One region of the Neptuniibacter marinus genome, then DNA from elsewhere that is predicted to be linked to it. Evidence: predicted binding sites of a transcription regulator. Region 1 holds the regulator's gene; the other holds the start of a gene.
What was found. The regulator FliA, encoded in region 1, starts transcription of late flagellar genes. The targets are predictions, from matches to a motif close to CTAAAGTTNNNNNNNNNNCNGCCGATA.
Positions count from the first base shown of each region.

Region 2: the regulator FliA is predicted to act here: its motif matches at 5,470-5,496, upstream of flgM (flagellar biosynthesis anti-sigma factor FlgM).

Region 1 is NZ_OZ245004.1:694,547-708,796, reverse strand. It holds gene ACOQOE_RS03305 (hypothetical protein) at 1-643, shown strand, start outside; gene ACOQOE_RS03300 (ParA family protein) at 712-1,503, opposite strand; gene motD (flagellar motor protein MotD) at 1,504-2,439, opposite strand; gene ACOQOE_RS03290 (flagellar motor protein) at 2,440-3,180, opposite strand; gene ACOQOE_RS03285 (protein-glutamate methylesterase/protein-glutamine glutaminase) at 3,184-4,359, opposite strand; gene ACOQOE_RS03280 (chemotaxis protein CheA) at 4,383-6,476, opposite strand; gene ACOQOE_RS03275 (protein phosphatase CheZ) at 6,489-7,280, opposite strand; gene ACOQOE_RS03270 (chemotaxis response regulator CheY) at 7,302-7,673, opposite strand; gene ACOQOE_RS03265 (RNA polymerase sigma factor FliA) at 7,765-8,475, opposite strand; gene ACOQOE_RS03260 (MinD/ParA family protein) at 8,488-9,315, opposite strand; gene flhF (flagellar biosynthesis protein FlhF) at 9,329-10,753, opposite strand; gene flhA (flagellar biosynthesis protein FlhA) at 10,796-12,904, opposite strand; gene flhB (flagellar biosynthesis protein FlhB) at 13,047-14,186, opposite strand; gene fliR (flagellar biosynthetic protein FliR) at 14,196-14,250, opposite strand, start outside.
Region 2 is NZ_OZ245004.1:3,306,608-3,325,321, reverse strand. It holds gene oadA (sodium-extruding oxaloacetate decarboxylase subunit alpha) at 1-222, shown strand, start outside; gene ACOQOE_RS15695 (sodium ion-translocating decarboxylase subunit beta) at 233-1,534, shown strand; gene ACOQOE_RS15690 (histone deacetylase family protein) at 1,609-2,532, opposite strand; gene ACOQOE_RS15685 (tetratricopeptide repeat protein) at 2,826-4,430, shown strand; tRNA gene ACOQOE_RS15680 (tRNA-Arg) at 4,471-4,547, opposite strand; gene ACOQOE_RS15675 (flagella synthesis protein FlgN) at 4,627-5,115, opposite strand; gene flgM (flagellar biosynthesis anti-sigma factor FlgM) at 5,125-5,436, opposite strand; gene flgA (flagellar basal body P-ring formation chaperone FlgA) at 5,574-6,269, opposite strand; gene ACOQOE_RS15660 (chemotaxis protein CheV) at 6,353-7,291, shown strand; gene ACOQOE_RS15655 (CheR family methyltransferase) at 7,324-8,172, shown strand; gene flgB (flagellar basal body rod protein FlgB) at 8,449-8,844, shown strand; gene flgC (flagellar basal body rod protein FlgC) at 8,847-9,275, shown strand; gene ACOQOE_RS15640 (flagellar hook assembly protein FlgD) at 9,307-10,005, shown strand; gene ACOQOE_RS15635 (flagellar hook protein FlgE) at 10,016-11,944, shown strand; gene flgF (flagellar basal-body rod protein FlgF) at 12,083-12,826, shown strand; gene flgG (flagellar basal-body rod protein FlgG) at 12,847-13,632, shown strand; gene flgH (flagellar basal body L-ring protein FlgH) at 13,658-14,335, shown strand; gene ACOQOE_RS15615 (flagellar basal body P-ring protein FlgI) at 14,348-15,436, shown strand; gene flgJ (flagellar assembly peptidoglycan hydrolase FlgJ) at 15,436-16,479, shown strand; gene flgK (flagellar hook-associated protein FlgK) at 16,560-18,714, shown strand, end outside.

The DNA of each region.
Region 1 (14,250 bases):
GCTCTGGCTCTGGCTCTGGCTCTGGCTCTGGCTCTGGCTCTGGCTCTGGCTCTGGCTCTGGCTCTGGCTCTGGCTCTGGCTCTGGCTCTGGCTCTGGCTCTGGCTCTGGCTCTGGCTCTGGCTCTGGCTCTGGCTCTGGCTCTGGCTCTGGCTCTGGCTCTGGCTCTGGCTCTGGCTCTGGCTCTGGCTCTGGCTCTGGCTCTGGCTCTGGCTCTGGCTCTGGCTCTGGCTCTGGCTCTGGCTCTGGCTCTGGCTCTGGCTCTGGCTCTGGCTCTGGCTCTGGCTCTGGCTCTGGCTCTGGCTCTGGCTCTGGCTCTGGCTCTGGCTCTGGCTCTGGCTCTGGCTCTGGCTCTGGCTCTGGCTCTGGCTCTGGCTCTGGCTCTGGCTCTGGCTCTGGCTCTGGCTCTGGCTCTGGCTCTGGCTCTGGCTCTGGCTCTGGCTCTGGCTCTGGCTCTGGCTCTGGCTCTGGCTCTGGCTCTACAGTATTGTCCTTAGCTGCCATTTCGATCACAACATCTGTTTCTTCGATACTCTCAGAAACTTGATTCTTTTCTTTTTCTTCGGCCGCCATCTGTCTATTTATGGCCGCAATCTCTGCTTCAGTATCTATACCTGCATCGGGATCCGACAGAAGAGATTCTAAATAATCAAAAACTAATTTCTGAACACCTTGAACTTCATCCAACGTTTCTAGGTTCTTTTTGGACTTACTCATAGAACCTCCTGCTTTTGACGCTCAAGCAACGAACGCAATAATCGTGCATATGAATGAACCCCTCGGCTGCTTGAATCCATAACAGAGGGAACAAGTCCTCGGATACTGGCATTACGGAACTTGGTATCTACTGGTATGACTGCGTTGGATATTTCATTCGGGTATTTATTATGTAATTCACGCAAACTACTAACAGAGGCTTGGGTACGGCGATCATAAAAAGTTGGAATAATCGTAAATGATAGTTTCTTATTTTTACTGCGGGCCCTATTAATCATACTAATAGTACGCACCATACGTTCTAAGCCTTTTAACGCTAAAAATTCTGTCTGCACGGGAACTAATAAATGCTGACAGGCAGCCAAAGCATTAACCATCAATACACCTAAAACAGGTGGGCTATCAATCAGTACATAATCATAACTATCACGAACTTGAGCCAACGCTTTTGCCACCTGCAGCCCCATACCTTGCTCGCCTATTGCTTTCCTTTCTAAAGTCGCCATAGCAGTGGACGCAGGAATCAGATCAATACGCTCATGGCTACTTTTCAACAATAAACGCTTAACCCCTTCACGATTAATTTTATTCTTGGTCGCAAACAGATCATAAACACTATGCTCCAACTCATCTGGGTCATAGCCGAAATAACTTGTTAAAGAACCATGGGGGTCTAGATCAACTAATAAAACGCGATAACCGACCTCGGCCAGTAGCCCAGCTACTGTCACAACCGTCGTCGTTTTACCGACCCCACCTTTTTGATTGGCTACAGACCATACATGCATTTATCTTTCTTCCTGCTGTGAAGAATCAGGCTCTGCTCGTCGGAACAAGACCTCGCCATCACCGGTTTCAATTTGCTCGATAACTGGGAGCTCTTTTTTATCTGGATTAGCGAAAACAGTTGATACAGCATCAGCACTTACTTGCTGACTACCAAATGAAGAGACTGTTCTCCGCACTTTTTCATCTCGAGATACAACAATCAGCACTCGGCGATTTAATCTTTGCCCTTCCGCTGTTCTGTTGCTGTAAGCCGGCTGAAATTCACCATAACCTACAGCGGCCATACGTTCAGGTTCTACACCAAAATACGCAAGCAACCGGACGACAGCGGCTGCACGTGCAGCAGAGAGTTCCCAATTTGACGGAAATGCGTCTGTAGATATTTTTTGGTTATCCGTAAATCCTTCCACATGGATAGGATTTTCCCTGCCCTTTAGTATTTTCGCTATCTTATCTAGTAATTCATCTGCTGCAGCATTAGGTAATGCGCCACCAGAGGGAAATAAGTAATTTGACCTCAATTCAATTGAAAGCCAAAGATCATTACCTGTAATTTTAATCTGTCCATCGTCGACCAATGAGGAGAAATCGACTTCCATCTCCTCTTGTAAAGCCTTTAAAGCATTCGTTTCTTTTTGATCCGGTACTGAAATCGTTACCTCAGGCGCATCCACATCTGTTTTTCCACCCGTAAAAACACCAAATCCACTATTACTACTCCCTTCGGGCGTGGTTTTATTGGCCTCTTCACCCTGATTCAGACCAACAAACACACCAGAAAGCGCTTCTGTTAAGTGTTTATACTTTTCTTCATTGACTGAAGAGATAGCGTACATAACAACAAAAAAAGCAAACAGCAGGGTAATAAAGTCCGCATAAGAAATAACCCATCGGTCATTTCTTGGGCCGCTGTCTATTTTTTGTCGACGAGGCATCTAACCTAAATACCCTTGTAAACGCTGTTGAATTGCCTTTGGGTTCTGCCCTTCTGCTATAGACATCAACCCATCCAAAATCATCTCTTGATGCTGGTAACGCATTAACACCAAACTTTTAATTTTATTGGCAACAGGGATCAAAAATAAGTTCGCAATACCAATACCGTATATTGTAGCAACAAACGCAGTAGCTATACCGGCGCCTAACGCAGCTGGATCTGAGAGGTTACTCATCACATGAATCAACCCCAACACAGCGCCAATAATACCTAATGTCGGTGCATACCCGCCCATGCTTTCAATCACTTTTACCCCCTGAAGATCTCGTTGTTCTAAAGTGACAAGTTCAACCTCTAAGGTACTACGGAGAATGTCGGGGCCTTTACCATCAGCAAGCAAAAGCAAACCTACTTTTATAAAAGAATCTTTTTCTTTATCGGCTTCAGTCTCTAAAGCTAACAAACCTTTTCGTCTAGCAATAACACACCAGTTAACAATTTTATCAACATTCTGACTTAGATCTTGTTTGTTACGCCCAAACGCCCAACCGACAAGCCTGAATGCTCTGGCAACATCTTGACTAGGTGACTGGATAATGGCTGCAGCTAACGTACCCCCGACAACAATCACTGCCGCTGGCACGTTCAATAATTCCTGTAACTGCCCTCCCTCAAGAAGATTACCCCCAAGTACCGCAGCTAGAGCGATTAAAACACCAAGTATTGCAGTTAAGTCCATAGATTAAGACCTTTTACTACTGAGAATAGAAACTAGTTCGGTTAGATCAAGAACAGCATCTGCCAGTCCCGCATTAACAACCGCCTGAGGCATTCCATAGATAGTGCAACTCTCTTTGTTTTGAGCCCAAATTGTTGCCCCCTGTTGCTTTAACATTCTTGCGCCATCACAACCATCTGCCCCCATGCCTGTTAATATGATTGCTAACACTTTTTTACCAAAGCTCTTTGCTACAGACGCATAAGTAACATCCACACTTGGCTTATAGGTCAGTCTATCATCACCAAGCATGATCTTAATTTTATCAGTACCGCGCGGATCAATAATCATTTGACACCCGCCTGGTGCAAGCAGCGCTCTACCCGGCTTCAGCAAATCACCATCTTCCGCTTCTTTTACTGCAATAGCACACTGTTGATCTAAGCGCGTAGCAAACACTGATGTAAACGCTTTCGGCATATGCTGAACCAGTAAAATAGGATGGGGAAAGTTAGCCGGAATCTGTGTCAAAATTTGCTGTAGCGCAGCGGGTCCTCCAGTAGATGAGCCTATAACAACGACTCTACAATCAGGCACGACCTTTTTACCATGAGAGCTTTGAGATAGACGAGAGGCTGTCTTCGCGGGCTCTTTTGTCAGTCCAGATTGAGCACTATTAGATGAAAAGCGATTACTGGAGGTTGGTGATCTAGGTGACTTGGATGCTAATAGCGGCTCGGACTTAAACACTCTAGATGAGCTAGCACTTGGATCAGAAAAACGGCTCCGCAAGCCTGCATGCCGAGAGCGCCCTAGCTCTACAACCTTGTCTCGTAGTTGCTTTTCTAAAGAATCGGAATGCGCCATCCATGCACGCATATCCTTAGAAAGGTAATCAAGTGCTCCAGCTTCAAGCGCTTGTATAGTTACTCGAGCCCCCTCAGATGTTAATGATGATAGCATCAATATATTTGTAGGGCATTCACGCATTATGATTCGAACGGCTTCAATACCATTCATTTGCGGCATTTCAACATCCATAGTAATAAGGTTAGGGCGCAAGCTCTTAGCTTGCTCTATAGCCTCTTTACCATTTTTTGCGGTGCCTACAACCTCTATCCGGCTATCCCCAGAAAGCAGATCGCTGATACGATGTCTAAAAAAGCCCGAATCATCAACAATCAGCACCTTAACTGGCATAAATCACGCTCCTATCGAAATTATTAAGAAGCGTAATGTTTAAGCAAGTTGGGAATATCAATAATCAGTGCAATCCGCCCATCGCCAGTAATTGTCGCACCAGAAAGTCCAGGAGTGCCATGTAGAATAGTACCTAATGGTTTTATCACTACCTCTTCTTGACCAACCAGCTGATCGACAATAAAACCCACTCGTTGCGTACCTACAGTTACAATAACCACATGTCCTTGCTCAGGAAGCTCTGCACTGTGCAGACCATCGATCAACCAACGTTTTAGATGGAAAAGCGGTAACGCTTGATCACGCACGATAATTACTTGCTGTCCATCAACTACGTTTGTTTTTGTTAAATCTAGATTGAATATTTCATTTACATTTACAAGAGGCAGAGCAAAGGCTTGCTCCTCCAAAATAACCATTAAGGTTGGCATAATAGCTAATGTTAAAGGAACCTGAATCGCTATACGTGAACCTTGACCGATCACTGAATCAATACTCAATGTACCATTCAGCTGGGTAATCTTAGTTTTAACTACATCCATGCCGACACCACGGCCAGACACATCAGAAATCTCTTTCTTAGTTGAGAAGCCTGCCGCAAAAATCAAGTTAAAACATTCTTGCTCAGTCAGTCTGCGAGCAGCTTCAGCATCCATCATACCGCGCTCAATAGCGAGCTCTCGTAGCTTTTCTGCATCCATTCCGGCACCATCATCCTGTATTGTTAGCAGAATGTGATCGCCTTCCTGCTCTGCAGACAAAAGTACATGACCTTCACGCTCTTTACCCGCAGCCTCCCTAATATCAGGCGTTTCGATACCATGGTCAACCGCATTACGTACTAAGTGAATAAGCGGATCTGCCAAAGCTTCAACCAAATTTTTATCTAAATCTGTCTCTTCACCCCGTAGTTCAAGGCGAATCTCTTTCTTTAAATTTCGAGATAAATCTCGAATTAAACGCGGAAAACGGCCAAATACTTTTTTCACCGGCTGCATTCGCGTTTTCATCACCGACATTTGTAGATCAGCGGTTACCATATCTAAAGTGCCGAGAGCTTTTGCCATCTCTTCATCTTCGCGGGTAACACCTAAACGGACCAACCGATTCCTAACTAGTACTAGCTCACCCACCATATTCATAATTTTATCAAGTAAGCGCGTATCTACACGTACATTACTTTCTGGCTGTGGCTTGGCTTGTGGATGATCCGCTTTAACAACGGCGGAAACGGCGTTATCTTTCTTCTCAGCCACTGGCGTTGGAGTAGGCGCTACAGCAGCAACAGGGGCGGGTGTTACAACAGCGGCTGGCGCTGGAGCAGGGACGGGTTCATGTACTGTTTCAACAATAGGCGCTTCCACAAAAGCGCCTTTACCTTGTGCTTGTAGCTCATCTAATAAAGCTTCAAATTCATCGTCTGTAATTAGCTCTGGATCGGCAGAATCATCAACAGCTGGCGGCTCTTTAGTAGCTACCGCTGCATCAGGTCCTTTACCTGGACCATGCAATTCATCCAACAAGGCATCAAATTCATCATCGGTAATAAGGCTATCATCTACAGGCGCTTCATTAACTTCCGCAGCGACCTCGGGCAAGTCACCAAGATCATCCAGCAGCATATCAAATTCATCAATTGTAGGATCCTGTGTATTAGGCGCACTAGATGTCTGTGCAGGAACAGGGTCTGGAGTTGGGACAGTTTTAGCGGCAGCAGGTTTAGGAGCTTCACCCTTAGTAAAGGCGACCAACGCTTGGATCAGTTGTGGATTGGCTGGTTCGAGCTCCTCTCCATTGCGCACAGCTTCAAACATAACATTGACACTATCTAAAGCTTGGAGCACTACATCCATGAGTTCCGAGGTAACTTTAATATCGCCATTACGCAGCATATCAAACAGATTTTCAGCATTGTGGCAGCAATCAACCATAGGCTCTAATTGCAAAAAACCAGCACCGCCTTTAACTGTATGAAAACCTCGGAAAATAGCATTGAGCAGATCACTATCGTCAGGACGTTGTTCCAGATCGACTAACTGTTCGGATAATTGCTCAAGGATCTCTCCTGCCTCAACAAGAAAATCTTCAAGAATTTCCTGATCCACTTCCAAACTCATATGGCGCTCCTCTTAAAAACCCAGACTGGATAACAAATCATCAACTTCATCTTGATCACTGACTACATCAGCGCTATCTTTCTTGATTTGTGGTCCTTCAGCCTGAATAGGATTCTTATTATTAGTCTGTTCATTTTCAGACTCTGTGGACATGTCGACGCCCGATATTTTTTCCACCTGTGCCGCCATTCCCATCAATGCAACAAGATGGCTTTCAACATTAGTGACGAGATTGATCACACGTCTAATCAACTGGCCAGTAATATCTTGGTAACTCTGAGAGACAACAATATCCGTTAATTCTTCACGTAATGTGCTGATTGTTTGTTCTGATTCTTCTTTGACTGCACAGGTTCTATCGTAAACGCCATTAAGCGATTTATGCTCTTTTTCCAACTGCCCAACTAATAACAATAAGTCTTTAAACCGCTCGCTTTGCTTATCTAATTTATCAACCAGAACAAGCGCTTTATCAACTCGGTCCATGGTCTCGTGGGCATTTTTTTCAGTCACTTCGATAACATAGTTCAAGTGATCAGCTGCATCAGTATCAGGCTGAGCAGTGCCATCAATTTCTAGGCTACGCCCAAGTTCACTTGAAAACGATTTAATTGCTTCATGAAGTCCACGTGTCAAATGCCCTACTTCACTAAAAAACGTTTGGTGACGAAACTCATGAAGTTCGCGAATAATCTCCATCGCATCAGGTAATTTACCTTCGTTGAGAACAGAAACAAGTTCCTGCGCCTTCAACTGCAATTCCATTTCAAAGTGACTTAAGCCATTGCCTGTTTCTGAAATCATTTAAAACTGACCTTTTATTATTTAACTCAGGCGCTCAAAGATTTTATCAATCTTTGCTTTAAGTACCGCAGCAGTAAACGGTTTAACAACATAACCATTCACCCCAGCCTGAGCGGCAGCAATGATTTGCTCTTTTTTAGCTTCAGCAGTAACCATTAATACTGGCATTGCGGCCAAGTTAGGATCAGAACGAACCTCTTTCAAGAGATCGATCCCTGTCATTCCTGGCATATTCCAGTCAGTCACTAAGAAATCAATACCGCCTTGTTTCAGAATTGGCAAAGCAGTCTGCCCATCATCCGCTTCAAGAACATTTGTCATGCCCAAGTCACGTAGTAAATTTTTTATAATTCGTCTCATTGTGGAGAAATCATCCACTACAAGAATCTTCATGTCTTTATTCAAGACCAGCCTCCAATTAACTCTGCACAACCCAGTGAGTCTACACTAAATTACCGCAATTACGTTGAGCCTTAGCAACTTATTATTGCCATTCACTTAATCGCGATCGCAATCTTAATGCTGCCTGACTATGAATCTGGCTTACCCTAGATTCACTAACCCCTAAAACCTGACCAATCTCTTTTAAATTAAGCTCTTCATCATAATAGAGCGCTAATACTAATTTTTCCCGTTCCGGCAAATTACTTATAGCGCCACTTAGTGCTTTTAAAAACGATTCTCGCTCAAAATGCTGATTTGGCCCGGGATCATCATTAGCAAATGTCTCTCCTGGCCCTTCGTGCTGAGGATTAATCATCTCTTCAAAGCTAAACAAACGACTATCAAGAGTATCTTTTAACAAATTGTGGTATTCATCCACAGAGATCCCCAACTCTTTTGCTACTGAAGCATCACTAGCATCTCGGCCTGTCCGCGATTCTATCTGCTGAATTGCCTCAGTCACTCGCCGACTATTTCGGTGTACTGACCGCGGAGTCCAATCTCCTCGGCGCACCTCATCAATAATAGAGCCACGAATGCGGATCCCTGCATAAGTTTCAAAGCTAGCACCTTTTGCAGCATCGTATCGCTTAGCCGCTTCAAGCAGGCCAATCATACCCGCTTGAATTAAGTCATCGAGCAACACTGTGGCTGGCAATCGAGCCAGTAAGTGATGGGCGATACGTTTAACTAGCGGCGCATACTGCTGAATTAACTCATCACTCGATTGTAATTGCAGCTGGTTGTACATACTGCCTCTTTATCAATCCGATGGGCGAGCTCCTTGTACAAGCCGCTCAACAAAAAACTCTAAATGACCTCGGGGCACAGCTTGAACTGGCCACCCATTTACTTTATTCGCTAATTGACGATATGCCAAGGATACTTTGCTCTTTGGAAAAGCTTTTAAAACAGCGACTTGGCGTTGCACCGCTTTACGAACATTTTCATCATAAGGGATTGAACCCACATATTGAAGCGTGACGTCAAGAAACCGATCAGTAACCGTTAATAACTTACCAAACATATTTCTACCTTCATTGTCCGTTCTTACCATATTGGCAAGGACACGAAAGCGCGTCATTTTATAATCCCGATTTAACAGTTTAATTAAAGCGTAAGCATCTGTAATCGACGTAGGCTCATCACATACAACAACTAGCACTTCCTGAGCAGCTTTCACAAAACTAACCACAGAATCCGAAATACCTGCCGCGGTGTCAATGATTAACGCATCAATATCATCAGAAACCTCATTAAAAGCATGGATTAGCTCCGCATGCTCATGAGGGGAAAGCGCTGTCATCTCCTGCGTACCGGAGCAAGCGGGTACAATTTTTAAATTTTCACAGACATCCAGCATGACCTCTTTTAGCCCACACTCACCACTTAAAACATCTGCAATATTTTTTTTCGGGCGCAAACCAAGCAACACATCAACATTAGCCAAGCCCAAGTCGGCATCCATTAGCACTGTACGATGTCCCATGTCGCTTAACGCCATAGCTAAGTTCACAGAGACATTTGTTTTACCAACCCCGCCTTTCCCACCTGTCACAGCAATTACTTTAACGGGCTTATGTTGATCAATCATTATTTCACCACTAACCCATTTTATACGCTGAGTCTAACGCGACCGCATTTTTTTCAGCTTCAATTGCTCTTTGCGCCGTAATCACAGCCCTACTTACAAGCTCATGTTTTTGAGCAATATCGATATCATCAGGTATTCGCTGCCCATCAGTGACATAAGTCACGGGTAAGCGTTTTTCCACAATTAGCGAGATCGCCTCGCCCAAACTACCTGACTCATCCATTTTGCTTAAGACACAACCATTCAACCCAAGGTTTTTATAAACATTAAAAGCTTGTTCAACGACTCGGCGCTGACTACTACAAGAAACGACTAATAGTTTTTTTAATCGCAAAGTGACACTTTCAAGCATTTCCAGCTGCGCCTCGCTATGCGGCTCTTGCGCATTCAATCCCGCCGTATCAATCAGCACGAGGCGTTTATTCTTAAGAGAGTGTAGAACATCATCTAAGCTATTTGCTGCATCAACGACCCTGACGGGGACATCCAAGATACGCCCAAATGTACGCAACTGTTCATGGGCTGCTATACGGAAGGTATCAGTTGTCACTAAGGCTAAGCTAGAACTGCCATATTTCAATACATAGCGCGCCGCTAGCTTACCTATAGTGGTTGTTTTACCTACACCTGTAGGCCCTACAAATGCAACCATACCACCACGTTCAATAAAATCCTCGCCTAGTACAGGAATAGAATCCGATAAGCGAGACAACGCATTTTTCCATGCTTTATTAGGCGGCAGCCCCACCTCCATTGAACCTAAAAGATGGGCTGATAATTTTTCACTAACACCTAACATTTCCAACTTTCGCTGTAATGGGGGTTTTGAAAAACCAGAATTAACATTTGATCCTGATAAAGCCTGCTGACTTAATAGATTTTTGAGCTGCTCAATTTCATTCTGCATTGATCTAATTAAGCTACCTCCCCTCTCCTCTTCAGGCTGAGGGATTGATAGTTCTTCACGCAGATCAAGACCAAGATCAGCATCATCAAGCACCGAACCTGTCATGAAGTTTCGGTGAGCGGCATCCGCTTTCTTCTTCTGCCTCTCTTTAAGTGAGGCTAAGATTGCGCGCAGCTCATCATCATCATTATCAAGCTGCCGGTTAACTTTGCCAGATGTGTCATAATTTTGACCACTCCCCATCTCAGCTTCAGCGATCTGCATTCGGGCCTTTTGCAATTCACTTGCCAGATCCCCTTTTTGACCATGAGTTAAGACGTCAATTTGGCTTTGCCGTTTTTGCTCTACTTTCTTCTTACGAGAAAACTCGTGTTGTGCCGCCTCATAATCATTTTCATGGGCAGCAACAACCTCAACACCACCCGCAACGCGATGGTTCGATACAATGACGGCATCAGGACCTATTTCATCCCGGACCCTACGCATGGCCTGGCGCATATCTGGTGCGAAGTAACGTTTTACTTTCATATCAATTCCTTATCGGCCAAATAAGGCTCAGCTAAAATATACTTAACCATTAACTTCACCTCCCACCGTTGCAACGATAGTGACCTTTTTATTTTCAGGAATTTCCTGATAGGAGAGCACATGGATCTGATGCTCGCCATAACGAACAAACTTGGACATTAACGGTCGAACAGGCGCTGCGACCAATAGCACTGAAGGACGCCCCATCATCTCTTGCTGTGTAGCTGTTTCAGACAAAGACGTTTGTAATCGCTCCGCCATACCCGGCTCCAAAACTAAACCGTTATCTTGCCCCTGCTGCACAGAATTCAACAATAGTTGCTCCAGCTGTGGAGCCAAAGTAATAACAGGCAGCTCAGGTTCTGAACCATTAATATTCTGAACAATTAAACGAGCTAAGGAGATTCGGACTGCCGCTGTTAATCCGAGGGGATCTTGAGTACGGCTCACGGCATCAGCAAGAGATTCCGCAATCGTTCGAAAATCTTTTAAAGGGACCTGTTCCATTAGCAAGTTCTGCAATACCTTCAGCAACACACTGAAAGAGAGCTTTCCTGGGACCAATTCTTCCACTAACTTAGGTGAGGTTTTGGTCAACATATCCAGCAGCTGTTGCACCTCTTCATGCCCCAACAACTCATGCGCATGCACTTGAAGCAATTGATTTAAATGTGTAGCTACGACCGTGGATGCATCAACTACCGTGTAACCTAGAGATTGCGCCTGCTCTTTTTGTGACTGTTCAATCCAGATCGCGTCGAGACCAAAAGCAGGATCTTTTACTTCAACCCCCTGCAACTTACCAAAGACCTGACCGGGGTTTATCGCAAGTTCTCTATCTGGATAAACTTCAGATTCCCCCACTACAACACCCATTAAGGTAATGCGATACGCACCGGGCAAAAGATCAAGATTATCTCGAATATGGACCGACGGGACTAAAAAACCAAGATCTTGCGATAGCTTTTTACGAACACCCTTGATTCGGCTTAATAACTGACCTCCCTGCATCTTATCGACCATAGGAATTAAACGGTATCCCACCTCAAGGCCGATCATATCCACAGGCATCACATCATCCCAATCAAGGTCTTTCTTCTCTGCCTCATCCTCTTGCGGTAACTCTGCTTGTTCTTTTACCTGCTGCGCTTCCGCTAAAGCTTTCTTTTTCTCTTGCTGTATAACCCACCATGCTCCCCCGCCTGAAGCTGCAGCCAGTGACAAAAACGCCACATGGGGCATACCGGGGATTATCCCCATAATGGTCATAATCCCCGCAGAAACTGCAAGTGCCTTAGGCGAAGCAAACATCTGCGAGATAACCTGTTTACCCATATCATGGGAAACATTTTGTCGAGTTACCATGATCGCTGCCGCAGTAGACAATAACAGTGACGGGATCTGTGCAACCAAGCCATCACCAATGGTCAGCAGTGAATAGAAACGCATAGCCGTTTCAAAATCAAGGTCATGCTGAAGCATCCCTATACCCAAACCGCCCAGCAAGTTGATCACTAGAATCAAAATACCCGCAACAGCATCGCCTCGAACAAACTTTGAGGCACCATCCATTGATCCGTAAAAATCTGCTTCTTGGGTCACATCTTGACGACGTGCGCGCGCTTCCTCTTGACCTATAAGACCTGCATTCAAATCAGCATCGATCGCCATCTGCTTGCCGGGCATCGCATCCAATGTAAATCTCGCACTTACTTCTGATATACGCCCCGCACCTTTAGTCACTACAACAAAGTTAATAATAATCAGAATAAGGAAGACAACAAAACCAACCACATAGTTACCGCCAACAACTACCTCACCAAAGGCTTCGATGACCTTACCGGCAGCATCACCACCCTCATGGCCAGCCAAGAGAACCACACGGGTTGACGCGACATTCAAAGAGAGGCGCATCAATGTTGCAATCAGAATAATGGTCGGAAAAATAGCAAAATCGAGGGGGCGATCGGAGTAGACACAAACCAGCAGAACAACAATAGAAAGAGCAATATTAAACGTAAACAATACATCTAACAAAAAAGGCGGAACGGGCAGTGTCACCATCGCCAAGATAACAAGCAGCAGCAAAGGCACACCTATATTGCCTTTACTTAATCCGCGAACATTATCGAGAATTACCGCTTTATCCACCCAAACCCCAAACCGTCAAAAAAACATCATTTAAAAGTATCATTCGACCAACACAGCACATACTTACACAGACAAACAAAAAATACGCTGTTTTTTTGACGAACAATCACACAATGGCAAGAAAATGCAATTTTCGAGCCATTTATAGATCATCTTTAAACTCATCAGGAATAGGCAACTCATCTACCTTAACCTCTGTAGGTCGCTCAGCTTGTCGACTTTTAAAACGCTTAAGCTGAAACACATAAGCCAGCACTTGAGCCACAGCCATATATAGCCCAGAAGGGATCTCATCATTAATTTCAGTAGAGTTATAAATAGCACGCGCCAAGGGCGGAGCAGAGAGTATAGGTACATCATTGGCTTCAGCTATCTCCCTGATTTTGAGAGCAACAAAATCTACGCCTTTAGCCACCATAATCGGCGCATTACGATCATCGCCTTCATATTTAAGAGCGACGGCATAGTGGGTCGGGTTGGTAATGACAACATCAGCCTCAGGCACAGCACTCATCATCTGCCTTTGCGCTATTTCACGCTGCAACTGCCGAATACGCCCTTTAACTTCAGGCTTACCTTCCGTATTTTTTAACTCATCTTTAACTTCTTGAAGGGTCATTTTCATTTTTTCTGTGTATTCATAGAGCTGATAAGGCACATCAACCATAGCCACCAAGATCAACACCGCGCTCAATGCCATAAAGACCCAGATAATGATCTCTAAGGCAGAGTCTATTGCCGGCCTAGGCTCGAACGTAGCCAAAGCCAAAAGATCTCCCCTTATATTCCACAGAATAAGAATGGCAAACCCACCCACCAAAGAGAATTTCGCTATAGCTTTGAACAACTCGACTAAAGACTTCAGGGAAAACATGCGCTTAATACCCGCCAACGGGTCAATGCGACTACCTTTTGGCGCAATAGAATCAGCACTAAAGTTCCACCCGCCTAAAGCGATAGGGCCAACAATAGAGGCGATAAGAAGAGAGAAGAAGACACCGGCTAAACCCAGCAATGCATCCCATACCGACAGATCAAAGTGGGCGAGCATTTTATTCGGATCAAAAACAGCCTGTCTATCAAGCACAAAATTACTCTCCATCATACCAAGCATATGCTCAGCAAGTTGAGAGCCAAAAATAATGACTGAGAAAACAGCGGCCATCAAAACCAAGGTTGTCGCAAGTTCCTTAGATCGCGGAACATCGCCTTTTTCTCGGGCTTCACGTATTCGCTTGGGGGTGGGGTCTTCGGTTTTCTCTTGACCAGAATCTTCTGCCATTAAACACCCTTAAATAAACAGTTGCTCAATATAATCTAATACAAAACTAGAGATTCTCATATAT
Region 2 (18,714 bases), 1.1 Mb from region 1:
GCCGGCGAAGGTGAAGATATTCCTGCACCGCTAGCGGGTAACATTTGGAAGGTTGAAGTGTCTGCAGGACAGGCGGTTCAAGAGGGTGATGTACTTGTTATCCTAGAAGCGATGAAAATGGAAACGGAAGTACGTGCAGCACGCGCAGGTACTGTTGTGTCTGTTGATGTGAGCGAAGGTGACGCTGTTCAGGTTGGCGATTCTTTGCTGACACTGGCGTAAGGTATTCTAGATGGAAAAGTTAACCCAACTGTTTACAGCCTCAGGTATTTATAATATCACGGGCGGCCAGTTCATCATGATTTTGGTTGGCTTGTTGCTATTGTTTCTAGCCATTCGAAAGAACTTTGAACCTTTATTGCTAGTGCCTATTGGCTTTGGCGGCATTATGGCAAATATCCCTGAAGCGGGACTTGCTTATTCTGCAGTTGAAAACGCAGTGCATTTTGCTGTACCTGAAGTGTTGAACTCGCTTGCAGGTGCGCTCAATATAGCTAGTACAGACCCTCATGAGATTCTTCATGCTTACCATGGTGCATCAGCTGCTGAGCATACGGCTGCAGTTTATGCGGCTCAAGATAGCGGTTATAACAACGGAATGTTGTATAACTTCTATACGGTTGCTATTGCTTCGGGTGCCGCACCATTGCTGATCTTTATGGGCGTAGGGGCGATGACTGATTTTGGTCCCTTGTTGGCTAACCCTAAAACACTGTTCTTAGGTGCTGCTGCGCAATTTGGTATCTTTGCGACTGTATTAGGGGCTGTTGGCCTAACAACGCTGGGTGTTATGGACTTTAACATTCAGGAAGCCGCTGCTATAGGTATCATTGGCGGTGCTGATGGACCAACAGCAATCTATGTGACGAGCTTGCTTGCTCCTCATTTACTTGGTGCAATTGCGGTAGCTGCTTACTCTTACATGGCGCTCGTTCCCCTGATTCAGCCGCCTATCATGAAAGCTTTAACTACAGAAGCTGAACGTAAGATCGCAATGCATCAGCTACGTCATGTGAGCAAGACTGAGAAGATTCTTTTCCCAATCTTACTACTTGTACTTGTTGCCTTGTTACTGCCTGATGCTGCTCCATTATTGGGTATGTTCTGCTTTGGTAATTTAATGCGAGAGTGTGGTGTTGTTGATCGTTTAAGTGATACTGCACAAAATGCACTTATTAACATTGTTACTATCTTCTTGGGCTTATCTGTTGGTTCTAAATTGTCTGCAGATAAGTTCCTCGATTTCCAGACGCTTGGTATTCTGTCTTTGGGTATTGTGGCGTTTGGTATTGGTACTGCCTGTGGTGTTATCATGGCTAAGATCATGAACAAAATGGCAGGTGGTAACGCTATTAATCCTCTGATTGGATCAGCTGGTGTATCAGCTGTACCTATGGCAGCACGTGTATCAAATAAGATCGGTCTTGAGTCGAACCCTCAAAACTTCCTTCTGATGCATGCTATGGGGCCAAACGTAGCGGGTGTAATTGGATCTGCAGTGGCTGCGGGTGTAATGATTAAGTTTGTAAGTTAAGCTTATTTCAAGACGATAAAAGTAAGTCATTAAAAAGGCTGCCACTTGGCAGCCTTTTTTTGTTGATCTTGGTGTTAATGTCCCGAAAGAACTTCGATATGAGCTTGTACGCTAAAGGCGAGCGATATTGGGTTATAACCGCCCTCTAAAATAGACACTATGCGATTCTTACTATATGTCTTTGCCGCATCCATCAAAAACTGAGTGACCCAGCGATAGTCCTCTTCATTTAGTTTTATATCTGCCATTGGGTCTTCATGATGGGCATCAAAGCCTGCAGAGATGATGATCATATCGGGCTTATGTGCTTGTATCGCAGGTAACCATCTTGATTCAACCAATTTGCGGAACACCATGCCATCACTATGGGCTTCCATAGGGCAGTTTATGATATTGTCTCGCTGGATATCGCTATAGCGTTTGGGATAGAAAGGGTGCTGAAAGGTCGAGCACACTAGCACTTCAGGCCTGTCTTTAAATATATCAACGGTCCCGTTTCCTTGGTGGACGTCAAAATCAAAGATCGCCACGCGTTCTATACCTGGCTGCTGTAAGGCATGCATGGCAGCAATTGCCGCATTGTTATAAAAGCAGAACCCCATAGGGTTATTATGCTCTGCATGATGCCCAGGCGGACGTACAGCGCAGAATGCGTTTTGAGCTTTGCCTGCAATTACCCTGTTTGTGGCTAATATAGCTGATCCGGCTGCTAAGCTTGCTGCATGTAATGAGTCTGGGCATAGGGCGGTATCTTCATCGGTATAGATAACACCTTGTTCAGGAAGTTTCATTTCTAAACGCTTTTGATGGAGATGGGCATGAACTAATTGGATCTGTTCAGGGAGGACGTGAACGGATTGAATCTGTTCAAGTTCTTGCATCAGCCCTGTTTTTTCCAGTACTTTCTTAATGGCGACAAGGCGAATAGGGCTTTCTGGATGCTCTGGCCCCATATTATGTAAGCCACAATCATCATGTGTGATAAATGCTGTAGTCATAAGTATCTATTTTTATATGTTTTTATGTAGTGTACCTGAAACCTATAGATGAAGAACTCATCATATTGTATCAATACTCCCAGATTACGCTCAGTGGGAGCGGTTTTTCTTGATCTGGGTCATGCGCGTTTAGTTGTTCTCCCTATAAGATAGTCAACACAGCATAGAACTGTCTTGGCACCAAGTGTTTCACCCTACGCTTGGTGCTTTTTTTGTTTTCAGTAAATGCTTTTGTCTTGAGGCCTCCGCTTTTATACTGCATACATATATGTAACTTTATCGCGGATGGTTGAGTGGCCAAAGTAGATTATTCTGACAAAAAAGTGTTGCTGATTGAAAGTAGTGGCAACATGCGTGCAACAATCTTCTATATGCTAAGAAGCTTAGGAGTAGTGAATCTTAAAGCCATCACTATTAATGAGCGAGTCCTATCCGAAATATCCGAAAATAACTACGATGTTATTCTGCTCGGTCATAACATAAATGACAGTGTTGCCGGTATTCAAATTCTTGAAGAGTGCCGCTATCTTGGTTATATAAAACCAAGTGCGTGCTGGGTTTTTATGACCAGCGATTCGTCGCAAGAAGTTATTTTGCATGCAATTGATAGCCGCCCTGATGAGCTTATTATGAAGCCTTTCTCAATCGATGAGCTTAAGCATCGATTAGATAGCATCTTGTTTCGTAAAACCATTTTTAAACCCATTGACGATGCGCTTGAGATTGGAGATTACCCTACGGCTATAAATTACTGCAAAAATAACTTTGCTAGTTATGATGCCGAATATGATGAAGCACAGTTAATTTTATCGCGTTTATTAACTCAGTTTGGTAAATCGCAGGAAGCTGCCAAAATTGCAGAAAAGCTCTATTGGAAAGGCCATGATAAAGAAGCGGGCTTGTGTTGGGCACAGGCGCTTCTAGCGCAAGGTAATATTGAAGAAGCGCAGCGATTGTTAAATGAGCTGATTAGTGAATACCCTTTATTTATTGTTGCTTACGACCTTTTAGCTTCTAGTCATGAGAAAAATGGTGATCTTGAATTAGCCTGTGAAACAGTAAATGAAGCCACTCAAAGGTCGCCATTGGGTATCCCTCGCCAAATGGAATTGGGTCGTTTAGCTACCCAAACAAAAAAACTCGACCTCGCTGGAGGTGCTTATAAAAAGTCGATCGCATTAGGTCGGCATAGTTGTTATAAGTCCCCAGAACCGTATTTACGTCTAGCAAATGTAAAGCGGATAGAGCTTTCGGCAGCAGAAGGTAATGCAGAAATAGGGCTTCATAATGAGTTTGAAAGCATAATTGAACAGGCTTATAAAACCTTTCCTGAAGATCATCTGTTAAAAGTAAAAGCGTCATTGCTAAAAAGTGAGATGTATAACCAACTTGGTGATACTGAAGCGGCAAGTAAATGCACACGTGATGCTCAGAGAGCTAATTCGGAGCTATCCACACCGTTAAACTTAGAACGTGAACTACTCAATGTAATGGGTGATGCTGTACCGCTGATCGAGCCTGAGAAGACGAAGCGTGTAACACCTGCGGTCAGTAAAAAACATGACCCTGAGATGAGTGTTAAAGTGAATCGCTTAGGTGTTAAGCATTACCTCTCAGGTAAAATGCCTCAAGCCCTCAAGTACTTTGGTCTAGCGACCGAATATGACACGACTAACGTCAATGCCTTGCTTAACTTGGCTCAACTTTTTCTTGAGTCGGCGAGAGACACCGTAGATAAGCGTGCAGAGCGCTTAAAAATGGTAGAACGTTATTTAAAATTATCGAGCCGATTGGTTTCTGATGGCGTTGAGAAAGATAAATATCACCGATTACAACAGTATTTAGAGCAAGGAATAGGTAAGTTGCCTAATGGTTCTTTGGGAAATCTTATACGCTAACCGGCTGCCGAAGATGTTTTCGGACTTAAAGCTGAAGAAATGGTGTCCCAGAGAGGATTCGAACCCCTGGCCTGTCCCTTAGGAGGGGACCGCTCTATCCTACTGAGCTACTGGGACTGAAGTAGGTGTGAAATTCTGCGAGATTCTAGCGCTAATTCTATGAAGAGTCACTAGCTAGGCGTGGTATTAGGATGGTTTAGGCTTTGCCTATCCTGTTTTGAGCTTTATAAAGCCCAGAGCTGCCTGCTTTAGTGTAGAGCTGATCCTGTTTTTTCTGTCCGCGCACAATGGCTAGTAACTGGGTTACATTTTGTTGACTGCGGTGAATCGCTTGCTCGTTACGCTTATTTTTATGTTGTAATTCTTTCAAATACTGCTTGATAAGCACGTAGTGTTCAGCTGCTTGCGATAAAAATGGGCTGTCTTCTTCCATATTTCTGGGAAGCCCATAATCACCCGCTTCGATGTTATAACCGAAAGATTTCAGTAGTTCTACGCGTTCGAGGGTGAAATTATGGAAGCTATTGAGCAGGGCCATTTTTTCCTGAGTGGTATCACTCAAGCGATCAATGTCTTTGCTGCTCAGAGCTTCAAGCTCTTTGTCGTAAATAGAGCTGAGTGATTCTAAAAGCAAAATACCCTGCTCTAGCAGGGTATTAAGTTCTGTTATTTGTTGCTCAGTCATGTCATTGCTTTAAAGTAGGTTATCAAAGTTAAGCATCTTTTCAGCTACGCGTTCAGCGTTAATCTGATAGCTACCACTTTCTATTTCCTGTTTGATTCGCTCGACACGTTCATTGTCCACATCAGGTGTGTCAGACAGTTGTTTGTCAACATTCTGCAGTAACTGTGCTGCATTGCTGAGATTGACTGTATCACCTTTATTGGACGGGGGCTGCTGGGCAACTGCACCGTTGCCATTTTTGGCAGCGTTACCTTGCTCATTAGTCCGTGCACGAGTGCTTGCCGTCTGTGATGATGACAGGCTCGTGAGATCATTAATCATTTATCCGTCCTCTATATTGTATCTGAACAAGCTTATCGGCGGCTCTTAATAGAACTTTAAGAAAAAATTAAATTATTTTCTTGTGGTATTGATGCAGTATAGCAGTTGAATTATGGCCAATCTACTTGGGTTTAAGGCTAAGGGACTTGTACTAAGCCCGCTTGGATTATTTTAGCTTTAACCATCACTCCTGAACGGTCATTTCTGACTTTTATCTGTTCCCCTAGTGTGCCGCTTTCGAGGGCAGTACCTGATGTTCGGATACTTACGCCATTAAGCTTGGCTTCAATAATAAGTGCGTCCCCTTTAGATACAGCTAAAGGTACTTTGAGCATTGATGTGGTTATTATTGTATCGGCGGCAATGCTTCTTTTGCTTGTCCAGCCTAGAATATCTTGGAGTTTGGTAAAATAAGCCGATCTTAAAGAAGTTATCTCAACCTCTTTAAGTTTTATATCTTGGATGCTGATATAGGTTCCGCGGGCTAAACTAGATTGTGCGACTACAGCTATATCAAATTCTTTTACTTCTGCTGTTATGAATAGCTGCCAAAGAGGTGATGGGCAGCGCGCTTTTAGGGTGATACGACTGCCATTTCCCTTTGGTGTTTGAAATTCATACGGTTTTAAACAGCTTTTTAGGTTGATTTTTCTGCTAATCGGGTTAAGTTTGATCTCTACACGTGTGCCAGTCCCTGTGTTGCTGTAGTGTTTATATAGGTAATGTTCAGCCGACTGCTCAAGTTTTTCTGCTTCACCAGCAGCAAAAAGCTGTAAAGGTGACAAAAGAAAAGTGGTTAGTAGGAAAAGTCGTGTTAAATTATAAGTATTCACGTTGTGTCATCAATATTCAGGGTGGCGTATTTGTGTGCAATATAAAAATAGAATTGATTTAATCTCTACGGGATTGTTAGATCATGTCAGGTATCCTAGATAGTGTAAACCTACGTACTCAGATGGTGGGCCAGAATAGGCTCGAACTATTATTGTTCGCTTTGGAAAGTGATCAGCAGTACGGCATTAATGTGTTTAAAGTACGAGAAGTTTTACAGTGCCCAAAACTTACAGAGGTCCCTAGACAGACTTCTGCGATTAAAGGGATGGCACATATTCGTGGTGAGACAATTCCTGTATTGGATCTGTCAGAAGCGATTGGGCGTGAGTCTGTACCTAAAGATCAACGTAGTGACTGTTTTCTGATTGTCGCTGAGTATAATCGTCGTACATTGGCATTTTTAGTGCGCCAAGTAGATCGTATTCTGAATACGCAGTGGGACCAGATTATGGCTCCACCAACAGAAATAGGTGTAGAAAACTATCTGACAGCTATTTTTGAGCACGAAGATCGACTGATAGAGATCTTAGATGTCGAGCAGATTCTTGCTGACCTTTACCCTATGGCTACAGAGGTAAGTAAAGAGGTGGCTGATGATCAGCTTCGTGAAAAGGCCAAAGAATATCAGATACTTATAACTGATGACTCTTCGGTTGCGCGTAACCAAATGAAGCGTAGTTTAGAAAGTCTAGGGATTAAAGTTACAGCGTGTAATAATGGTCGACAGGCATGGGACTTCTTGTGTGATTTGGCCGATCGTGGGGTTGATGTAACAACTCATTTCCTGATGGTTATTTCAGATATAGAAATGCCTGAAATGGACGGTTATACCTTAACTTCTATGATCCGTGATGATGAGCGTATGAAAAATATGCATGTTGTTTTACATACATCCCTATCCGGTGGTTTTAACGTATCAATGGTTAAAAAGGTTGGTGCTGATGGCTTTCTTGCTAAATTTAACCCTGATGATTTGGCGGCAGCGGTTGTGAAACGTATTAATCAAGTTGAAACAAAGTAGCAGCGCATGTTGAATAGGAGTGCCTACTCTTCATGAGTATTACGCCTCGGGCTGGTTTTGCTATTACGGATTCTGATTTCGAACTATTTAGTCGCTTTCTTGAAGAGACGAGCGGTATATTGCTGGCTAAACATAAGCAATACCTAGTTCAAAGCCGGTTGGGCAAAATCGTTCAAGAGCAAAACTGTCTTAGTTTAAAAGAGCTGATTACTAAACTTCAGGGCCCTGCTTCAATGAAATTGCGTGAGCAAGTTATTGATGCGATGACGACGAATGAGACGTTATGGTTTAGAGATGTACATCCATTTGATATTCTTAGAGATCGTATTTTACCTGAGCTGTTAAGTCGTGGATCAGGTTCAAAAATACGTATCTGGTCGGCTGCATGTTCTACCGGACAAGAACCATATTCCATCAGCATGACGTTTGATGAGTTTAAAAAGAAAACTCCGGGTAAGTTGTTATCAGAAGAGATTGTTGCCACCGATATATCTACGCAGGTATTAGCCCAAGCTCGACGTGGTGAGTATGAGATGTTAGCGATTGGTAGAGGGCTTTCTCAGGATCGCTTAGTTCAGCATTTTAGTGAGACTGCCGGTGGTAGCTGGGTTGTTAAGCCTGATATTAAAGCGCGTGTGCGTTTTCAAAGCATTAATCTGTTAGGCCAGTACTCGGCGCTGGGCCAGTTTGATGTTATTTTTTGTCGTAATGTGTTGATTTATTTCTCCAGTGAGAAAAAAACTGAAATTCTAACTAAAATGCATTCAGTGTTAAAACCTGGTGGTTATCTGATTTTGGGAGCATCAGAATTTTTGTCAGGTTTATCTGATAAATATCAGATGATTCATTGCCAGCCTGGAATAATTTATCAAGCAATCTGAATAAATATTCGATCTATTATGAAGCCGTAGATATCTTTCTGCGGTTTATTTATCTTCCGCTTTCCGCTTTCCGCTTTCCGCTTTCCGCTTTCCGCTTTCCGCTTTCCGCTCTATTTGTTTGCCGGGCGGCAAAGAATAGGTTTTATATTGCCGTTTCTTGCCTGTAAGTTTAACGAATATTAGTCGGTTTTTTTATATATATTTGTTAAATAAAGGTTTTTTTGTTTTGGTATATGTATTGCTTGGTAGGACCTAGTCAATAAAGGAGATCGTTTGATGGCAATTAGCTTTGATGCAGCACTGGGGATACATGATGATGCACTATTGTATCGTGCACGTCGCGCAGAAGTGCTGGCTAATAATATTGCTAATGCAGATACGCCTAATTTTAAAGCCAAAGATTTAGAGTTTTCTCAGATCTTAAATCAGGCATCTGAGATGACAATTAAACAAACGGTAACATCTCCTAAGCATCAAACAACGTTATTAAGTCCTGATCTTGCCGCAGACATGATGTTTCGTATTCCTTCTCAGGCATCTGTTGACGGTAATACAGTTGAAGTCCAGCAAGAGATGGCTCGTTACACTGAGAATGCACTGGATTATCAGACATCTTTCCAGTTGTTGAATAAAAAAATTACAGGGCTGAAATCAGCGATTAAAGGTGAATAGTCATGTCTTTGAGTAATGTTTTTGGTATTGCAGGATCAGCGATGAATGCGCAAACGATCCGCTTAAATACTACAGCGAGTAACATGGCAAATGCTGAAAGTATTAGCTCTAGTGTTGATGAAACCTATCGTGCACGTAAGCCAGTTTTTTCGGTGCAGCAGGTCGACCCGCTGGCAGATAATGAGTTTGGGGTTGCAGCAGGGAAGGGTGTACAAGTATTAGGTATTGTTGAAAGCCAAGCAGAGCTGCGCAAAGAGTATAGCCCTGAGCATCCAATGGCGGATGAACAAGGTTTTATTTATTACCCAAATGTTAATGTGGTAGAGGAAATGGCAGATATGATATCGGCTTCTCGTTCCTTCCAAATTAACACTGAAATTCTAAATACGGCCAAGCAGATGTTGCAACAAACCATCAGCCTTGGACAGTAATAAACAAATTAAGACGCGAGGCTAAATAGCCATGAGTACTGTAGATGGCGTAAATCAAAACGTCTTTGAACAAATCAATCAGACGAATCAGACCTCGAGCACAGCGACAAGTCAGACGGATGATGATAGTGATATGTTCATGCGGCTGATGATTGCTCAGTTGCAAAATCAGGATCCTTCAAGTCCTGCAGATACAACTGACTTTATGCAGCAGATTGCTACCATGTCGCAGGTTGAAAGTATCAACCAGTTGAATACATCGATTAATGAGATGTCTCAGTCGATGTTGTCAAGTCAAGCAGCGTTGCAGGCTTCGGCGATGGTTGGTCAATCGGTTTATATTCCTGGTGATACCTCGGAAGTGGGTACACAGGCAAATCCATATGCCCATGGCTCGTTTAATCTAGAGACAAGTGCATCGGACGTGCGTATCAAAGTTTATAACTCAAGTGGTTCTCTTGTAGACACTATGCAGCTCGGAGCAGTTGAGCAAGGTGAACACGAGTTTGCTTGGCAGATGGCGTTTGATGAGGATGGTAATCCTGAGCTACCAGCAGGGGATTACACATTCACGGTTGAGCGTCTAGATGATGGCGAATACAGCGCAATAGACACTAATCTGGCTTATCAGGTAAATAGTGTGACATTGGGCGAGAATGGTATCGGTATGAAAGTAAATACGAACGCAGGCTCTTTTGATGTCAGCGACGTGAAACAGATCGGCGTGTGAGGACAGGATAATGGCAGGTTTTAATACAGCAGTAACCGGTCTGAAGGCAGCAACTACAGACCTTGATGTGACTGGTAATAATATCGCGAACGCGAGTACAGTAGGCTTTAAGTCTTCACGTACGGAGTTTGGTGATATTTATGCGACAGCAGTTGTGGGGGCGGGCTCATCGAATGTAGCGGGTGCGGGTGTAACCGTGACCGATATCGCTCAAGACTTCCAAGCCGGTACGATTGAATTTACTAACAACAACCTTGATTTAGCGATCAATGGTTCCGGTTTCTTTCAGCTTGATGACGGACAAGGTGGCACAACTTATACTCGTGCAGGGTCGTTTGAACTAGATAAAGATGGCTTCATGGTGTCGAAAACTGGTAAATATCTTCAAGGATATGGTTTGGATGAGGAAGGAAACCGTTTACCTATTGGCAACTTGGCGGTTACTCAGAAAGAAAGTCCACCTAAAGCGACAGAGGAGATTGATCTCTCATTTAATATTGATTCTCGCGAAGATCCTGAGACGCTTTTAGCGGACTATGATAAGGATGAACCAGGTTCATTCACCTATAGTACAACGGTTCGAACCTTTGACAGCTTAGGTAACGAGCACACAATTAAGGTCAATATGGCCGAAGCACGTCCTGTTCAGGCTCAGCAGCAAGTGACAAGCTTAGCAGCGGGTGACACGATTTCTGGTGTTACTGTAACTGCTGCGCATATGACTGAACTTGCTGGTTATGCGGCTGGAGATGTTATCTCTTCGGGGGCGTTCTTTAGTGACTTGACTGATCCTGTAACCGGTGACCCGAGAATCGGCAGCGTAGTGATTAACGGTGCAGGTGATATTACGTTACGGTTTAAATCGGAATTTCCAGAGCCCGATCTTGTGCAAGTGACAGGTACTGCTGCGGTTGCTGAAATTGCTGAAATTGATGCTAATGAAACGTATACTTTCGCGATTGATGGTGGTGAAGTGCCTTTGGCTGCTGCGGTTGTGCTTGAGGTTGGTGGAATTTCAATAGGCACCTTAGGTATTGGTTCTACCGCGGATCAGATAGGCCAAGCGATCGCCGCAAGTGAGGCGAAAATCTTAGATGCAAACCCGAGTGTTGAATCGGTTATCTACGATAATGTTAATCAGGAAGTTGTCGTCACTTATAAGGCAGAAGCCGGTGATATCACACCTGCTGAAGCAATCACAATTGCTGAAACATCCGGTGCTGCTGCTGGGACGCCTTTTGATCCCGCTATCGTGAAAAATGGTGATAACTCATTCCAAGGTGTATACCGGATGTATGCATACTTGAATGGATCTGAACAGCTAGATATAGGGAAAGAACTTGACCCAGGTGAAACGGGCACAGGTACTGAGCCGGGGCCGATCTTAGTTAAGTTTGATCCATCTAATGGTTTGCTTACAGGTATTAATGGCGATCAGTTCTCTGCGGGTTCCGTTGTGCCAACGATTACAATTAGCGGCGCAGATCCTGCTGATTCAACCACTGTTATTGATCTTGATATAGCTAATACGACACAGTTTGCTTCTTCATCGATCGTTAAATCGTCGGCTCAAGATGGTTATACAAAAGGTGATTTGATTGGGGTTACTTTTGGAGGCACCGGTGAGATGGTTGCAAGTTTCTCCAATGGTCAGACTCAGGACTTAGGTGTTGTAGCTATAGCGACGTTTGAAAATCAGTCAGGTTTATCGCCTTCCGGTGATACGGAGTGGACTTCAACGCTAGCTTCAGGGGATGCGATTGTGAACCCACCAGGTACAGGTCTGAATGGTACCTTACAATCGGCTGCTTTAGAGCAATCTAACGTAGACCTGTCTGCCGAGCTTGTCTCTTTGATCGAAGCACAGCGTAATTTCCAGGCAAACTCGAAAACCTTGGAAACACTCAATACAGTGACGCAGAATATTTTGCAGATATAAGGTTTATACTTTCTTCATTAAAGGCCGCATTAGCGGCCTTTTTTCGTTTCTGGCACGTGTGTTGCTATCTATATAACTAGAGAAAAATAAATTCATAGAAACAAACGCGGTTTTGCCGCCAAATTCTGGAAGTGATAGATGGATAAGGTTCTTTATTTAGCAATGAGTGGGGCGCGAGAAAATATGCTTGCGCAGCAGTCTTATGCCAATAACCTTGCTAACGCCAACACAACAGGTTTTAAGTCGGATCTTGCTCAAGCCCGCGCTATGCAAGTGTTTGGGGAGGGTTATGCGTCACGTGTTTATGCCCAAACTGAGCGTCCAGCTACAGATATGTCGAGTGGCTCGCTGATTGATACCGGTCGGAAGTTGGATGTGGCAATTGCGGGTGATGGTTGGTTGACTGTACTCAAACCTGATGGCACGGAAGGGTACACTCGTGCCGGTTCTCTGCAGATGAATGCCGCTAATCAGCTGGTCACGGGCAGCGGTTTGCCGGTGATGGGAAATGGCGGAATACCTATCGCTTTGCCGCCTTTTGAAAATATTGATATTGCAACAAACGGCATTATTACCATTCGTCCCGTCGGCGATAATGGGGTTGAGTTATTAGTGGCAGATCAGTTGAAACTGGTGAACCCAGACCCTAAAACCTTATTTAAAGGGACGGATGGCTTAATGACTACTGGGGCTCAAGCTCCGTTAGAAGCTGATCTGGATGTCAGGCTTAGGGCAGGATATTTAGAAACGAGTAACGTTAATGCTGTAAGTGAGTTGACGGGGATTATTACATCTTCCCGTCAGTTTGAAATGCAGATAAAAATGATGAAAACAGCTGAAGAAAATTCCGAAGCTGCCACATCCATTTTGAAGCTCTCATAGAACCAACCGAGGATAGATAGATGCACGGTGCACTGAATGTAGCTAAAACAGGTATGACCGCTCAGGACACAAATCTGAAGGTGATATCTAACAACCTAGCAAACGTTTCAACGGTTGGCTTTAAACGAGATCAGGTTGTATTTGAAGATTTAATGTATCAGGTTCGCCGCCAGCCGGGTGCGCAAACAGCAGAAGAGGCGCAGCTCCCTTCAGGGTTACAAATTGGTTCAGGTGTTCGAACGGTTGGTACGCAAAAACTGTTTAGTACCGGTGACCTAGAGGTAACGGATGAGGCCTTTGATGTGGCCATTAATGGCCGAGGCTTCCTGCAAGTTACTTTGCCTAATGGGGATTTGGCTTATACCCGTAATGGCCAGATACACCTTAACTCTGATAGTGAATTGGTTTCAGCGGAAGGTTATCAACTAGAACCTGCGATTACATTGCCAGAAGAGGTAACTAACTTTTCGATCAGTACCGATGGCATTGTTTCAGTTACCGTTGCTGGAGATTCTGAACCAACAGAAATTGGACAGTTACAGTTAGCTGATTTTGTTAATCCCCAAGGGCTCCTTTCTTTAGGACAAAACCTTTACCAAGAATCTGCTTCAAGTGGTGGGCCCTTAGTAAGTAACCCAGGTGAAAATGGGACGGGGCAGTTAATACAGGGCACCTTAGAAGGTTCTAACGTGAATTCAGTACAAGAGCTGGTGGATATGATAACTACACAGCGAGCCTATGAGATGAACTCTAAAGTAATCTCTACAGCGGATGAGATGCTCTCCTACGTGAGTCAGCAGCTTTAATTGAATAATAGAAGGCGGTCTTGAAATGAACAAAGTACTCCTTGCGCTTGTTGCTATCAGTGTATTGCTAACCGGTTGTGTGCAAAAGCAGGTGCAGCCTAATAATCCCGAATATGCACCGGTTAGACCACAAGGGTTGATGGATGCTAAGCCTGTTAATGGCTCTATTTATAGTGCGGCGACGAGTATTAATTTGTATGGAGATGGGCGTGCTCACCGAGTAGGTGATATTTTAACTATCGCTTTGCAAGAGAGTACGAGTTCCCAGAAAAGCGCTACGACTGAGATTGATAAAAGCGGTACCACGTCGTTAGAGCAAGCCACTGCCTTTGGTTCACCAGTTACAGCACTGGGTAAGCCCGTTAGTTTTACGTTGCCTTCAACTACCACAGCGTTTGAGGGCGAAGGTACCTCTGATATGAGTAATAATTTAACCGGTAATATCACCGTAACTGTACATGATGTGCTACCTAACGGTGTTTTGATTGTTAAAGGTGAGAAGTGGCTGAACCTTAACCAGGGTGATGAATATATTCGAATCAGCGGTATGGTTCGCCCGCAAGATATAGGGTCGGATAATACGGTTGAATCAACAAAATTAGCGGATGCGCGCATTGCTTATAGTGGAACGGGGGCTGTCAATGATTCCAATGTTATGGGGTGGATGTCTCGTTTCTTTATCGGCGCGTTAATGCCTTTCTAAGGGGATAGAATAATGAGAATTGCATTACTTCTAATAGCTAGTTTATTGCTTAGCATTACCGCTGAAGCTAGTCGTCTAAAAGATATGGTTAGTATCTCAGGTGTACGCTCGAACCAATTAGTTGGCTATGGTTTAGTTGTCGGCTTAGATGGTACTGGTGATAAAACATCTTTTACCTCACAGACGTTCCGCAACATGCTAAATAACTTTGGTGTGGCGATTCCTACTTCGGTCGATCCTAAGTCGAAAAATATTGCTGCGGTAGCTATTCATGCAGATCTACCTGCTTTTTCTAAGCCCGGTCAAAAGATTGATATAACTGTTTCGGCTTTAGGTGATGCTAAAAGCTTACGTGGCGGTAGTTTGTTAATGTCGCCGCTAAAAGGGGCAGATGGTCAGGTTTATGCAGTAGCACAAGGTAATTTAGTTGTGTCTGGGTTTGGTGTTCAAGGTGCTGACGGGTCTAGGTTGTCTTTAAATGTACCTAGTGTTGGACGTATCCCTAATGGAGCAACCGTTGAACGCGCAGTGCCGACAGCTTTTGCTCAGGGTGATAGTTTGATTCTTAACCTTCATCGTTCTGATTTTACAACCTCTCGACGAGTGGCTGAGCAGATCAATCATTTATTGGGTGAGGGGATGGCTGCATCAATGGATGCAACCTCTATCCGTGTGCGAGCACCTAGGGATCCATCGCAACGCGTATCGTTTTTATCGGTACTTGAAAACTTAAATGTAGAACCGGCCATGGATGCGGCCAAAGTGGTTATTAACTCACGTACAGGTACCATTATTATTGGCCAAAATGTACGGGTTTCGCCAGTTGCCATCACCCATGGTGGGCTAACAGTGGCTATTGCTGAAGACCTTAATGTAGATCAGCCTAACCCATTAGGTAACGGCGCTACTGTAGTGACACCACGTACTGGTATTGAGGTGGATGAAGGTTCAGGCCATATGTTTGAGTTTTCTCCAGGTACAAATTTGCAAGATATTGTGGATGCAGTGAACCGCGTAGGTGCTGCGCCAGGTGATTTGATGGCCATTTTAGAAGCCCTCAAGCAGGCGGGCGCACTTAAAGCAGAATTGGTGGTTATCTGATGATTAAAACCGGCGACAGTGGTCATGCTCAGTTGTATTCGGATCTGGCTGAGTTGCAAAAGCTAAAAGCTAAAGCCCGATCTAATAGTGATGAGGGATTACGTTTAGCCGCTCAGCAGTTTGAGCAGCTGTTCGTTAATATGCTTCTTAAATCTATGCGTGATGCCAATGCAGCTTTTGGTGAAGATAACTTCATGAATAGCAGTCAGACCAAACTTTATCAGAGCATGTACGATAATCAGATTGCTATGGAGATGTCAGGCAATAAAGGGATTGGTCTTACTGACGTTTTAGTTAGGCAGCTTGGTGGGCAAAGCGATAGCGACTCACGTAATGTCGATTTAGAGGCTTTAGACATAAATAGCCGTAGATTGAATCAAGCATTTGATCAAGCGGCGTCTATTGCTGCGTCGGCACTGTTAGCTAAAGCCGAAGGTAAAGAGAACCCTCCAGGCGTTACATTAACAGATGATCAGATTAGTACTGTCAAAGAGGTGTTCAAAAAACAACTGGATGCTGTTTCTAGTAAAACTGAAGAAGACCTTCCTGACCGCTTTGAATCACCAGAAGAGTTTGTAGAAAAGCTTCTGCCATTGGCTGAAAAAGTAGCTGATGAGCTAGGTGTTGACCCGCGTGTTCTTCTTGCCCAATCAGCTTTAGAAACAGGCTGGGGGAAGTTTATGGTGCGTCAATCAGATGGTAGCAATAGCAATAACTTATTTAATATCAAAGCGGATCAGCGTTGGGATGGGGCAAGTGCTCAAGTATCGACCTTAGAATACCGTGATGGTTTAGCACAGCGTGAAAATGCATCGTTCCGTAGCTATGACAGCTACGAAGATAGTTTTAGAGATTATGTCAGCTTTTTAAAAGGAAGCTCTCGTTACCAAATGGCAATAGAGAGTGCTGGCAATCCTTATGATTATGTCCGGAAATTACAGGAAGCAGGGTATGCAACTGATCCTGAATATGCCGAAAAGATTAAAAATATTTTTGAGGGTGATCTGCTTGCAAGTCGAAGCGGTTTTCCTAAAGAGACTTAGTTAATAGCCGATAAGCTATTACTTAGCTCTCCTTAACCGTTACTTCGTTAAGTAGCATTGCACTTCAAAAGGAGTCACATATGTCTTTTGGTTTACTTACACTAGGAACGCAGAGCCTGCAGGCTAACCAGACAGCGCTTGCGGTTACCGGCCAGAATATCAGTAATGTAAATACTGAGGGTTACACACGTCAGCGTCCTGTGTTTGAAGCACGAGAAGGCCAAGGTGGCGTTACTATAGATAATATTGATCGAGTGGCGGATGATTTCTTAAATCGTCAAATTTGGGCTGATAGCTCGACCTATAGTAGTTACGATGTTTTTGAAGATTTTGCCAATGAACTTGATAACCTTCTGGCCTCAGATGTAACAAGCATATCTACGGCGATGGATGACTATTTTGGGGCGATGCAAACGGCAGTTGATGATCCTGTAAGTTTGCCGAATCGTGAGCTGTTTATTGCGCAGGCTGAATCCTTGGTCCAACGGTTTAATGATTTAGATGCCAATATTCGTCGCCAAAATGAAACGATTAACGGTCAATTAGAGAGTAGTGTTGCTGCTATCAACACGATTGCACAAAACATAGCCCAACTTAATGATGAGATACGTATAGCTAATGCCTCTGGCAATGTATCGAGTGAGCTGCTTGATCAGCGAGATATGAAGCTAGAAGAACTATCTGAATATATAGGTTTTACTATTATTGAAGATAGTAATACTCAGGAAGTTAGTGTTTTTGTTGGTAATGGTGAGCCCTTAGTTGTTGGGCAATCAGCTAACACATTAACAACCATGACCAGCCCAGCCGATAGCAGCCAGCTAAATCTAGGTATTCAAATAGGTAATAATGTCGGTGATATCACCAGTCAAGTATCTGGGGGTAAGGTCGGTGGCATGCTTGATTATCGTGATACGACCTTAAATGAAACTTTAGATGAGTTAGGCCGCATAGCACTGGTTTTTGCTGACACGATGAACGAGCAGCATCAGAAGGGGATGGACCTTGACGGAAATGCCGGTGGACTGATGTTCACCGATATCAACAATTCCACAGTGGCTTCCAACCGTGTTTTAGCTGAGCGAGATAATCTAACTTCTTCAACAGGTATGGTGATTATCAATGATGTCACTCAGGTTGAAGCGACAGAGTATGAGTTAATCTTTAACAGTGATAGTACCTTTACACTGATCCGTGGCAATGATGAGGTTCGTTGGGGTCAAAACGAATTTAATGCCAGTGGTACGCCGCCAGCGAATGCGTCAGAAGTTGATGAAGATGGTGAGTATTATTTAGATGCAGCTACGGGTGACCTTACATTACGGATAGACGGTTTTACCTTAACACTCGATGGAACAACTTCATTTGCACAAGGTGATAAATTTTTAATTCAGCCAACCCGCAATGCAGCTGCTGAGATTGATACTGTTATTAATAATGCAAGTCAGCTGGCGTTAGGCTCACCATTATCGACCTCTGAAGATGTGGCTAATACTGGTACAGGGGTTGTTAACGTTACGATCACTGATAAAGACTACGCGGCTCAGGCGGCGGTAGTGGGGCAGTTAACGCCACCGCTTAATCTTAGTTTTCTCTCACCTTTGGAAGCAAACGGTGACGTGGCTAACGTGGGCACGGCATCAAATGTTCAAATTGCTGATTATGATCTCACATCAAGCATCACTTATCCGCTGACAATTACGGCGGTAGGTGGTTCTTTTAATATTACAGATTCTGGATCGCCTGCAATCACAGCGACAGGTGTCGGTAATATAGGTGATACTGAATTAGATCTTACGGCCACCTTTGGTATTACACTTGATATTGCATCGGTTGCTAATGGTGATGTATTTACGATCGATCACGATGATTCAGGAGAGGTCGGCTACTACCAATTAACGGATGAAGGCGGCGATCGCCAAGTTGGTGCATTTAATCCAGGTGAGGCGATAGAGCTTCAGGGGTTTGACATTACGATTAGTAATCAACCTAACTTAAATGACGTGTTTACTATACAGCCCAATACGGATGGAGTCTCAGATAACAGTAATGCTTTACTTCTGTCTGATCTGCAGTTTGTTAAAAATATCGAAGGTGCCTCCTACCAGGATAAATACGGTCAAACGGTTGAGCGTGTCGGAACAGAAGCGGCGGTTGCACAAATAAATGCACAAGCAGGTAAAGCGGTACTTGATTCGAATATAGCGCAACGTTCAAGCATATCGGGTGTTAACT